DNA from 3 places in the Planococcus rifietoensis genome. Region 1 is predicted to be linked to each of the others. Evidence: predicted binding sites of a transcription regulator. Region 1 holds the regulator's gene; each other region holds the start of a gene.
What was found. The regulator LexA, encoded in region 1, represses DNA repair genes until DNA is damaged. The targets are predictions, from matches to a motif close to CGAACATATGTTCG.

Region 1 (4,245 bases):
CGTATCCGCTTAAATGAAGCAAGCTGTAAAGAAGCATGGAGCCGTGTCCTGCTGACAGGACGAAACGGTCGCGGTTGAACCAGTCTGGGTTGTTCGGGTTATGGTTCATATGTTTTGTCCAGAGTGTATACGCCATTGGAGCGGCGCCCATTGGAAGTCCCGGGTGTCCGGAATTGGCTTTTTCAATCGCATCGATGGAAAGTGTTCGAATGGTATTTACTGCAAGTTGATCTGCATGGTTTGACATAGTGACATCCTCTCTGAAACTAAATTTAATCCTATTCTAGTTTAGTCAACTCTAGGGAAGAATACAACGAAAAAGAGAATAAGTATTAATTCAAATACTTATTCTCCCGTTTATTTTTAATTTTGTCTGGCGTTACGTCTTTTCCTTCCGGATCGATGACGGTGACATTTTCAATCGTTCCACGCATCGACTTGCGGAAACTTTGCAAGTATTCCTGGCGCAGCGCCGATTGTTCTTTTGCTTCTTCTTGCGACAGCCCGTCGCGCTTGGACTTTTTGGACAGTTCATTGATGCGTCCGATCTTATCTGGAGATAGCATGTAAAGTCCCCCTTTCTACTGCTCCATGGTACAAAAAAAGGCGGGACAGTGCAAGATTTCAGCTTTCTTTCATTTGCTGGTACTCGCGGAAACGGCGGTGCACCGTCGCTTTGCTTGCTTGGTAGCCGAAGCCTTGCAGCGTAACCGCGATTTCATGGAAGGTCAAGCCGCTCGCTTTTAGGCTGACGATCTGATCTACCGGAAGATCCAGTCGCTCACGGCCGTCCGGATTGCCTTTTCCTTTTAAATTGCGCTCGGGCTTATAGCCATTCTCCACCGCACGCTTCATGCCCCGTTTGATCTTGGCATTGTGGATTTTGCGCTGGTATTCTTCCACGATGGCCAAAATTTCAAGGACCATGTCATCCATATCGTTCAAGGCGATCGGGCCATGATCCGATAGCGTATAGACATCGACCTCATGTTTTTTCATGACATGCAATAAAGCGATACGTGCATGCCCTCTGCCAAGGCGCGTCTCATCTTGGATGAACACGGCATCGACCTTTTGGCTCTTCACTTGATTGAGCATCTCGAGAAGCCCTTCACGATCCATTTCATATCCGCTGTGCTGGTCACTGTATACATCTTCCACCAGGTAGCCTTGCTCGAATGCAAACGACAGCAATTCTTCTTCCTGCCGTTCGAGCGAAGTTTCCTGCTCGTCTTTAGTGGTACTGACACGGCAGTAAACTAAAGCTTTTTTCTTCATTCTGCATCACCTGCATAATATTTAGTTTCATCCGGCGTGAAGTTCAACTGTTCTGCTGGAATCTTCAATGATTGCCCTGCCACGATTTTCGTCGTCTTCAAATTATTCACTTCCATGATCTCTTCTATCCATTCATGATGGGGAGTTTCGCCGCTGAACGATTCAGCTAACTCCCATAGCGTATCACCTTTTTCAATTTGCAGCTCGCCCAATTGCTGCTTTTCGGCGTTATGGCTGATCACCGTGTAAAATGTAAACACTACTATGAGTGAGAAAAAGAAAACTAAATATGAGTTCCGTCGAAAGAATGTCATTCAAGCCGCCCCCTTTAGGATATTTGTTCGGAATGTATGTTCTCATAGTAAAGCGAACAGACGTTTCTTGTCAAGATTAAATTCGAACCTATGTTTGCATTTCAATGCCCGAGTTGCTATACTATAGATAGTTAATCTTGAATAAATCCTATAAAGAGGTGAAACTGGTGAAAAAAGTATCTAAGCGTCAGGAAGACATCCTGAATTTCATAAAAGATGAAGTCCGTGCAAAAGGCTATCCACCCTCCGTCCGGGAGATTGGCGAAGCGGTCGGCCTTGCATCCAGTTCGACAGTCCACGGCCATCTAGCGAGACTCGAAAGCAAAGGGCTGATCCGCCGCGACCCAACCAAACCAAGAGCCATCGAAATCATCGGCTCAGAAGAAGCGCTCATCGATAAGAGCCCTGTCCTCCATGTGCCACTCATCGGTAAAGTCACAGCGGGGATGCCGATCACCGCCATCGAAAACGTCGAAGAATACTTCCCGCTGCCTCAAACTTACGGCACGGAAGAAGACCATATCTTCATGTTGGAAATCATGGGTGAAAGTATGATCGAAGCCGGCATCCTGAATGGCGATTATGTCGTCGTCAAGCAACAGCAGACTGCGGATAATGGGGACATCGTTGTCGCCATGACCGAGGAAAATGAAGCAACCGTTAAACGCTTTTTCCGTGAGGACAATTACTTCCGCTTGCAGCCCGAAAATTCGTCAATGGATCCGATTATTGTCGACCAGGTGAGCATTCTCGGAAAAGTCGTCGGCGTCTACCGCCAAATCCATTAAACATATAGCCTTAATACACAAAACGATAGAAAAAAGGAGGAAAGCAAAAGTTCCTCCTTTTTTCTATCGTTTTGTGTCTACCTATAATTATCTTATGTAATCTTGATGATAGAAAGACAGCCGGAGATGCTTATCTCCGGCTGTCTTATTTTTTTAGTTTGCTTGCGTTTCTGTTACGACGATGTATTTTACCAAGTTGATGGTGATGCGGTAAATCTTGCCATTCGCTTCGTCCGTCAATTCATAAGTGCCGTTCGATGGCACTTGGCTGATGGCCGATTCCTTGTCGATCGCTTTTACTGTATGCACGATGGTATTCCCTTGATCAAAGAAGAATTCTACTTGAAACGTTTTCACCGAGATTCCTCCCTTCAAAATGAATGGAAATGCATATATTAGTGTAGCATAAACTGTTGTTTAGTTTCGGTTTTGCCATTCCTTGAAAATCATCACTTTCAGAGCCAGCATTTCTTCCTCATTTAAATCGTCGTCGAGTTCATCCATGACCTGTTCAGCTGTCATCGTGTCGTTTTCAACTGCATTTTTCATTTTCAGCAAGTTGCGGAAGCCGACTTTTTCCATCATGACACTTGCCGCATCTTCCTTAGTATCAAAAGCCAATTCCTGCTCTTCCGGCACTTGCGGTGGTTCAATTTCGATAGAATCGCTTTCATTAATTGCTTCTTCTTCCAACTGGCCCTCCATCCCGCTTTCTTGAGATTCTTGCGGAATCTCTTGCTGGGACTGCCATTCTTCCATATAGCGGCTGACTTCCGGATCCGCTTCGATTTGCTGGACCATTTCCTCCATCTTGCCGCTTTGCTCGAGTTCTTCAAATGCTTTTTGCGCTACTGCCTCCGAAGATAGATTCGGTCCCACTGCATACAAAGCGATTCCCGCGAACGAAAAGGCAATGAGAAAGACGATGATGACATTCATAAACCGCATTTTATCCCTCCAGATATTAAAAGTTCTTTCATATAAGTAAAATCTTACCACGTTTTCATCTGTCAGCGTATGTGTGAAAGGACACAAACTTTAGACAGTTTTCCTAGCGTTCGCTTTACGCCGCTTACCGTATGGCCTAAGTCATTTTCCATCATAAAAAAACCGGAGCGCTGGGCTCCGGTTTTTTCGCTATTAATACATTTTCAAGTATTGCTCGCGCTCCCATGGGTGCACGCTTGTTCTGAACATATCCCATTCGATTTCCTTCGCTTCCACGAAGTTATTCAAAATGTGTGAACCGAGCGCTTTTGTCATGACTTCATCATTTTGCAACTCGTCAAGTGCTGCATACAATGTGCCTGGCAGATCTTCAATGCCGACTTCTTTGCGTTCTTTGCGGTTCATTGCATAGATATTGCGGTCAACAGCTTTTGGCGGAGTCAAATCACGCTTGATGCCGTCAAGTCCTGCGCCTAGCAATACAGCCATAGCCAAGTAAGGGTTAGCAGCAGGGTCAACTGAACGCACTTCTACGCGTGTAGACAAGCCGCGTGAAGCAGGGATGCGGATCAGCGGGCTGCGGTTTTTACCTGACCAAGCGATGTAGCAAGGTGCTTCATAACCTGGTACAAGGCGTTTGTACGAGTTGACTGTCGGGTTTGTGACAGCTGTGAATGCTTTCGCGTGCTCGATGATGCCTGCCATGAACTGGTAAGCCGTTTTGCTCAGCTTCAAATCGCCATCTTCATCTAGGAAAGCATTTTCGTTGCCTTTGAACAAGGAAACGTTCATGTGCATGCCTGATCCGTTGACGCCGAACAATGGTTTCGGCATGAATGTTGCGTGAAGGCCGTGTTTACGGGCAATCGTCTTAACAACCAATTTAAACGTTTGGATATCATCGCAAGCTTTGATGG
Region 2 (4,245 bases), 810 kb from region 1:
ATATCAAGCCCTTCCCGCAGCAAGTTGATGCCGACCAGCACATCGTATACGCCCATCCGCAGCTCGCGGATGATCTCGATGCGCTCGAGCGTCTTGATCTCGGAATGCAGGTAATTGACTTTGACGCCTGCCTCTTTCAAGTAATTCGTCAAGTCTTCCGACATTTTCTTCGTCAAGGTCGTGACCAATACACGCTCCCCACGCTCTTTACGCTGCTGGATTTCGTACATAAGGTCATCGATTTGACCTTCGATCGGCCTGATTTCAATTTCCGGGTCAAGCAAGCCCGTCGGACGGATGATCTGCTCCACCATTTCCGGTGTATGTTCGAGTTCATAAGGGCCTGGCGTCGCTGAAACAAACACCGCCTGGTCGATATGCTCCTCGAACTCATCAAATGTCAGCGGGCGGTTATCCATGGCGGACGGCAAACGGAAGCCGTGGTCGACCAATACTTTTTTACGCGCCTGGTCACCATTGAACATGCCGCGGACTTGCGGCAGAGTGACATGGCTTTCGTCGACGACCAGCAGAAAATCATCCGGGAAGTAATCAATCAATGTATAAGGCTGTGCGCCTGCTGGACGCAGCGTTAAATGGCGCGAATAGTTTTCGATGCCTGAGCAGAAGCCCATCTCGCGCATCATTTCCAAATCGTAGCGAGTGCGCTGTTCGAGCCGCTGCGCTTCGAGCAGTTTATCTTCCGCACGCATTTCCTTGAGGCGTTCTTCTAGTTCCGCTTCGATGTTTTCAATGGCTCTGACCATCTTGTCTTCACGCGTAACAAAGTGGGACGCCGGGAAAATAGCGACGTGTTCGCGGTCACCGATAATTTCTCCTGTCAAAGCATCGACTTCACGGATGCGGTCGATTTCATCGCCAAAAAACTCCACGCGCAAGCAGCGCTCATCGCGCGAAGCCGGGAAGATTTCCACCACATCGCCGCGTACGCGAAATGTTCCGCGTATAAAATTGATGTCGTTGCGTTCATATTGCACGTCGACCAATTTGCGCAGCAGCTGGTTGCGTTCGATCTCCATCCCTTTGCGCAGCGAGACGACGAGTTCCCGGTATTCTTTCGGGGAACCGAGGCCATAGATGCAGGAAACGGAAGCGATGACAATGACGTCGTCGCGTTCGAACAAGGAACTGGTCGCTGAGTGGCGCAATTTATCGATTTCATCATTGATGCTCGCATCTTTTTCTATGAATGTATCAGATTGCGGCACATATGCCTCAGGCTGATAATAATCGTAATAGCTGACGAAGTATTCTACGGCATTGTCAGGAAAGAATTCCTTGAACTCGCTATAGAGCTGACCTGCCAAAGTTTTGTTGTGGGCCATGACCAATGTCGGTTTTTTCACTTGTTGAATGACATTCGACATCGTATAGGTTTTCCCCGTCCCGGTCGCACCGAGCAAGGTCTGGAACCTTTTGCCGTCGATGATGCCTTTCGTTAATTGAGCGATGGCTTCCGGTTGGTCGCCCGCCGGTTCATAAGGAGCTTGCAGGTTAAATTCCTTTTTCATGGATATGTCCTCCCGTATTTTTCACTACTTCTACTTTAACATATGCCCTAAAATTCCCCTAACAAAAAGCGAACGTATGTTTTTTCTGAAGTATATTCATCTTATCGGCTGTTTACAGGAGGGATTTTTGATTTCACTGAAGCGCAGCTGCCGTCATCAAGACATAGAAAAACCACCCGGAGTTTCTCCGGGCGGTTCTGTTATTCTTCTTCCCGCTTCAGCTCTTGCAGCTGTGCAGTATATGTGTCGAAAGATTTGCGGTCGTTATGATCCAGGGCCTCATCGATAAGTGCCAGCAATTGCGTTTCCTGCTGTTCGCGGTGAACATGCTTCAAGAACAGATCCAGGTAGATCTCATTCAGCAGCTTTTCCGCTTCCGTGATCTTTTTCGTTTGAGCCATCGCTTTCATGAAGTCAGCATAAGAATAATAGTTTTCCATTCTTCTTCACCCCGAATGCTTTTCATTAGTATACACGAAAGCGCAAGAAAGAAGCAAGAGTTTTTTGAAAATTACAACGAGATTGAAAAAATAATTTTTTCGAAAAAAACTTATTGTGTATTTTCCATTTTTTATTATAATGAGGTATGTAAAGTAAATTTAGGGGGTAAATATTCATGGGTAAGAAGAATCAATATCCCGTCTCTTATACAATTTGCAGCAATACATACGCGCTGCTCCCGTATATGGACGGCCACCGGCTCCTGACACGGGTCATCGAAGACCGCAGCGAATTCCTGGTGGAGGAATCGGTCTATAAAATTGTGGCGAAATCATGCTCATTCTATCGCGGCTCCCTCGCCAGCGCCACGCTCTACGCACAAAAAGCGATTGGCGTAAAACACAAGCCGCCGATCATCGTCGGCGAGTATTACGGCAACCCGTTGATTTTCTTCCCAACCCACTCTCCGAAAAACAAGGATTCCATCTGGTTCAATTTCGATGCCATCGATTTGATTGCGGCGGATGATAGCGGACGGGGCAGTTTGGTATCGCTTAGCAATGGCGTCGTCGTCCCTGCGGATATCTCTCCTATCGCGCTTCGCAACCAGCATTCCTTCACCGGGTCTTTGCGCCGCTATTTCAAAAAAGCACAGCGTGTCCATAACCACCGGATGAATTATGTGACGAAACGGGCGTTTCCGCCTCGCAGCCAGCAGCCGCTGGATTAAATTGATTTAGCGGCCGCTGTCAGGTAAAACCTCAATTGATCTTCAACGGCATTTTTCAAACGAATATTCAAATAGCGGCGATGGTCTTCATAGCCGCCGTGGCAAAATACATATTCCGAGAAATTGCCGTCTTTACTTCCCCGCCTCACCTTCATGCCATGGGCCCTCATCAACTCGATGGTTTCGGCCAGGTCGCCTTTTGCCTGCTCGATCGCCCTATCCAATAATTCCAGGTAAGGAGCTTTCAGCTTGAAAGGACTTTTCCTGATCCACTCGCGATCTCGTTCCAAAATGAGGAGCACCATCGGCAATTGCACCCGCTTCTCAAACACGGCTATTTCCGCCCTTGAAATTAGGGGCATTTCCTCACCCCCTAGCTAATAGGAACAAGTGTTCTTATTTTCATTTTAACCGGGAATCCGGAAATTGCAAGAGCCGCCAGTTAAAAAAAGATGATTTCGATTGTTTTTCTATGCCTGAAGGACCGGGCAGAATCCATCCACTACAAAAAATCGCCTTTTCGGCATGCAGGCCCAACACCTGCATTTCGATAAGGCGATTTTTCTGTTTAACGGATGGCTCGGAACGCCCACAGGGAGCCGACGAAAAACACCGACGATACCCATAGGAACGGTTCGTGCCAGAACCAGACGGATAATGAAATCCCGGAAAACGACAGCAGTGAGAAGATGCCGGCAAACATCCGGCTCTGCAGGTTGCGCTGGTGTTCCCGCTCCCGCCCTTCCTTATTCTCCAAGTAATGGCGAATGCGTTCTGGTTCATCAAGGAAGTTGATGAGCTTTTTCGGAAATGCCCGTGCCGGCCCCGTGGAATTAAGGATCCAACGGAAGACGTCTTCTTTCCCAAAAATCCCTTTTCCTTCCCGTTTGGTCGAAGCCCACTCTAGTACGCGTGGACGCGCAAGGGCGAAGAGATCAACTTTAGGATCCAATACATGCAAGACGCCAACGAAAATCGATGTCGCACGGCCAAAAAAGGCAAATTCCGCTGGCAGCTGCACCGGCTGCGTGCGGACAATGTTTTGCATGTCTTTTAATAACCGCTCGACCACAAAACTGTCCATTTGCATTAATTCGTTCGATTCGTAAGCAGCAACGAGCCGCTCAACAGCATCCGCTAGTAAGTCGCGGTCTGCATTCGGCAACAGGAATCGCAAATCTTCCAAACCGTCGAGTACTTGTTCGTAGTTTTTGAACAGGATGCCTTCCGCAATCAGTAGAATCGCTTGCGAATCGCGTTCGGAAATCGTGCCGATCATGCCGAAATCGATCAACACAATGGTGCCGTCGGGTTTCAACAGGATATTGCCGCCATGTGGGTCGGCATGGAACTGGCCGCCGTACAGCACTTGCTCCAAGAACAGGATGAACAATCGCTCGGAAATTTCGTGGCGGTTGAGTCCATGCTCTTCGATAAAACTGATGTCGGTGATTCTGGCGCCTTCAATCCATTCCATCACCAACACACGGCGGGTCGTATATTCATCGTAATATACCGGGATGTGGACGCCGTCCATTTCCG
Region 3 (4,245 bases), 930 kb from region 1:
CCGTAATCGGCAAGTCAGCGCCGATTGCTGCGGCAACTGTTTCTTCGATCAGGTGCACGGATTTTGCGCCACTTTGTTTGACGGCATCATGGATGGCCCGGCGTTCAACAGCCGTTGCGCCGGACGGGGTACATACCATGACTTTCGGCTTTCTGAGAGAGCCGCCGAGTTGTTTAGCCGCTTTTTGCATGACCAGCTTCAAGAGCTCGCGGGTCACGTCAAAGTCGGCGATGACGCCTTCTTTCATCGGGCGCACGATACGGATGGAATCGGGCGCTTTGCCGAGCATCGCTTTCGCTTCGGTTCCGATGGCAATGACAGCGCCACTGCGGGCATCCAGGGCGACAATCGATGGTTCATTCAAGATGACGCCTTTTGATTTTGTATAGACGAGAATATTGGCGGTACCGAGATCGATCCCGATATCCGTTGCAGAAAACATGGATGAATTCCTCCTAATCGGTATAAACACTGCTTATTCAAATTTTATCACTTTTCTGTGAGATGTGATAGAGGGAGGAGAAACAGAAAAAAGCCCTGCCCCGCATATGCGAGGCAGAGCTTTTTTACTTAATGACGCTCTTTCGGAAGCGGATCGATATGCTCTGCATCATGGCTATGAAGCTCTTTGCCAAGGAAATGAAGCAGTGTGAAGAAGAACATGAAGATCACAGCCATAAATCCGAGGACAGCAGTAATACCGTATAGCATAGTGATAACCCCTCTCTAAACTGTAATAATCCTATTCAGTATACATGAAAACGGATGGAAAATTAAGTGTCGAATTATCGACCTTTAAAATGCCCAGTTGCCGCCTCGGAAGATCGGTTCGCGCGTGCCGTCTTCCAAAATGCCGTCGATGTCCATATCTGCAGACCCGACCATGAAATCGACATGGGTGATGCTTTGGTTCAAGCCGTGTTCTTTCAATTCATCCGCTGACATCGTCTTGCCGCCTTCTAGGCAGAACGCATAGGCGCTGCCGATCGCGAAGTGGTTGGACGCATTTTCATCGAATAAAGTATTGAAGAACAAGATGCCGGAATCCGAAATTGGCGATTGGTGAGGCACTAATGCCACTTCGCCGAGGCGGTGGGAGCCTTCGTCCGTGGCGACCAATTCCTTGAGCACTTCTTCGCCTTGTTCGGCTGTGACATCGGTGATGCGCCCGCCTTCGAACGTGATTTTAAAGCCGTCGATGATATTGCCGCCGTAGCTGAGTGGCTTGGTGCTGGAGACGAAGCCGTTGACATCGTCTTTATGAGGCACTGTAAACACTTCTTCTGTCGGCATATTGGCCATGAAAGTATGTCCTTTTTCATTGACTGAACCAGCGCCTGCCCATAGATGGCCTTTTGGTAGCGCGACTTCGAGGTCGGTGCCAGGTGCCTGGTAATGAAGCTTGGCGTATTTCTTGTCATTCAAATAATCGGCTTTGGTGTGGAGCGTGCGGTCATGCTCGAGCCAAGCTTCAATCGGGTCTTTCGTATCTGCACGGACAGCCTTGAAAATCGCTTCCCAGAGCGCTTCTACTTGCTCGTTTTCCGGGAGGTCCGGGAACACTTTGTTCGCCCATTGTGCAGACGGTGCTGCTAGGACGCACCAGCTGATTTTATCGGATTGGACGTATTGGCGGTATTTATTTAGCGCTTGGCCGGTCGCTTTCTGGGATGCAGAAATGCGTTTGGAATCGATGCCTTTCAGCAGGTCCGGGCTTTGCGAAACGACGCTGATGAACGCAGCACCTTGTTCGGCCAATTGCTCGCGCTCCTGGACTTTCCATTCCGGGAATTCGGCAAAAGAATCTTCCGGTGCTTTTTCGAAGCGCGTGCGGGAAATCACATCGTCGCTCCAATCCACGAATACTTGTCTCGCACCTTCTTCATAAGCTTTCTTGACAATCAAGCGGACAAACGGTGCTGCATCTATGGAAGCTGCAATATACAATTTTTGGTCAGGCTGGATATTGACGCCTACCTTTACCGCCAATTCAGCATAGCGGGATAACTTTTCATCAAATGTAGTCATTTCCAAAAACACTCCTCTCATCCTTTCTATAGTAGCAATATTCAAACACGTAGCGCAATAGTGGGGCACATGAAAGAAAAACGATTTGCATTATTTATTATAAAAGTTTAAAATATAAACAAAAGTTTGAAAGGGAGGGAGCCAATGAATCGCAACGAACAGAAAATCCTGGAGCTAATCGAGCATGATCCGTATTTGTCCCAACAGGAAATGGCAGATGCGCTCGGGATTTCACGGCCATCTTTAGCCAATCTGATCTCCGGGCTCATCAAGCAAGGCCGGATTCTCGGCCGTGCATATGTGCTGCCCGAAGAAAATGCGATCTTGTGTATCGGCGGGGCGAATGTGGACCGGAAATTCCATTTGAAAGCACCGTCTGTCCACGGCACCTCGAATCCGGCAACGGTGACGAGGAGCGTCGGGGGCGTCGCGCGTAATATCGCTGAAAACCTGGGCCGTCTTGGCCACGAAGTCCAATTGGTATCGGTTGCCGGAGACGATCCGGAATGGCGTTTCATCGAAGAAGTGTCTTCGCCTTATATGGACACTGCCATGACCAAGACGCTTTCACAAGGCGCAACCGGCAGCTATACCGCTGTGTTGGAACCTGACGGCGAAATGACTTTGGCACTGGCGGACATGGACATCTACACGGAAATGACACCTAGCTACCTGGAGCATCACCGCAGCAAGTTAATGCGTGCGAAACTATTGGCAGTCGACTTGAACTGCCCGAAAGAAACCGTTATGTACCTACAGGCTCTCGCATCGTCTTCGAATGTGCCGCTGGCTGTCATTCCCGTATCAGCCCCTAAAATGGATCGGTTAGGAGAAGACTTGAGCGGGATCAGCTTTCTGATCTTGAACCGCGACGAAGCAGCTCTCAGGCTCGGCATTTCCATCCAGGATCAAGCGGATTGGAAGCGCTCGGTTGAAATGCTTCTTGAGCAAGGCGCAAAAACGGCCGTCGTAACTGGCGGAAAAGACGGGGCCATGGCGGGCGACGAAAATGGCGTGATGCATTTCCCGGCAATCGAAACGCAGCAAGTGGAAGACGTCACGGGAGCTGGAGATGCCTTCTCTGGCGGCCTACTTCACGCCCACCTATCCGGCTATGGTTTTCATCAAGCGGTACAGATGGGCATGCTCAATGCATCCAAGACACTCGCAAGCAGCCAGACAGTGCGCCCTGAATTAACGGAAACAGTGTTAACTAAAGAACTGGAGGAATTGAAATGACAAACATGATCAGCTATTCAACAGAAGTACAGGAAGCCATCGAACAGAAAAAACCACTCGTCGCTTTGGAGTCGACAATCATCTCTCACGGCATGCCGTATCCACAAAACGTGGAAACGGCGCGTGAAGTCGAGCAGATCGTCCGCGACAACGGAGCCGTTCCGGCAACGATCGCATTGATGGACGGGCAAATCAAAATCGGCTTGTCGGATGAAGAACTTGAACTTCTGGGCAATTCACCGGACGTTGCGAAAGTATCCCGACGCGACATCGGCCAATTGCTTGCCACGAAAAAAATCGGCGCAACGACGGTTGCCGCGACGATGATCTGTGCAGAACTCGCCGGCATCCGCGTCTTCGCGACCGGCGGCATCGGCGGAGTTCACCGCGGGGCAGAAGCGACGATGGATATTTCGGCTGATTTGGAAGAGTTGTCGAATACAGGGGTTGCGGTCGTCTGTGCAGGCGCGAAGTCGATTCTCGATATCGGGCTGACACTTGAATACCTCGAGACCAAAGGCGTGCCGGTCATCGGCTACCAGACAGACGAGATGCCGGCGTTCTACACACGCCACAGCGGCTTCCCGCTAAGCTACGGTTCGCAAACGACTGAAGAGCTTGCGGCTATCCTAAAAGCGCAATGGTCGCTCGGCTTGAAAGGCGGGGCGGTCATTGCCAACCCGATCCCACAAGAACATGCACTCGATAAAGACTTCATCGATGGCATCATCGAACAGGCGATGGCGGAAGCGAAAGCAAACGGCATCAACGGCAAAGACGTCACGCCGTTTCTTCTCGGCAAAGTGAAAGAGTTGACGGAAGGCAAGAGCTTGGTCGCCAATATCGAACTCGTCAAGCACAATGCCAAAGTCGGTGCGGAACTGGCCGCTTCATACGGAGCACTTTAAGAACAAATTGTGAAAAAAAGACCCTTCGAGGGTCTTTTTTTAGTGTTTGCCGGCAGTTCTGTTTTCACGG

Region 2: the regulator LexA is predicted to act here: its motif matches at 1,602-1,615, upstream of uvrB (excinuclease ABC subunit UvrB).
Region 3: the regulator LexA is predicted to act here: its motif matches at 2,144-2,157, upstream of AUC31_RS03365 (carbohydrate kinase).

Annotation. Positions count from the first base shown of each region.
Region 1 covers NZ_CP013659.2:1,648,648-1,652,892, forward strand. The annotation lists gene tkt (transketolase) at 1-247, opposite strand, end outside; gene AUC31_RS08195 (DUF896 domain-containing protein) at 333-566, opposite strand; gene AUC31_RS08200 (YneB family resolvase-like protein) at 625-1,278, opposite strand; gene yneA (cell division suppressor protein YneA) at 1,275-1,592, opposite strand; gene lexA (transcriptional repressor LexA) at 1,760-2,380, shown strand; gene AUC31_RS08215 (hypothetical protein) at 2,534-2,737, opposite strand; gene AUC31_RS08220 (hypothetical protein) at 2,798-3,328, opposite strand; gene glnA (type I glutamate--ammonia ligase) at 3,521-4,245, opposite strand, start outside.
Region 2 covers NZ_CP013659.2:834,250-838,494, reverse strand. The annotation lists gene uvrB (excinuclease ABC subunit UvrB) at 1-1,532, opposite strand, end outside; gene AUC31_RS03985 (IDEAL domain-containing protein) at 1,733-1,972, opposite strand; gene AUC31_RS03980 (competence protein ComK) at 2,149-2,703, shown strand; gene AUC31_RS03975 (YhjD family protein) at 2,700-3,065, opposite strand; gene AUC31_RS03970 (ABC1 kinase family protein) at 3,272-4,245, opposite strand, start outside.
Region 3 covers NZ_CP013659.2:721,875-726,119, forward strand. The annotation lists gene mreBH (rod-share determining protein MreBH) at 1-442, opposite strand, end outside; gene AUC31_RS17840 (hypothetical protein) at 571-711, opposite strand; gene AUC31_RS03360 (aminopeptidase) at 796-2,028, opposite strand; gene AUC31_RS03365 (carbohydrate kinase) at 2,173-3,267, shown strand; gene AUC31_RS03370 (pseudouridine-5'-phosphate glycosidase) at 3,264-4,175, shown strand.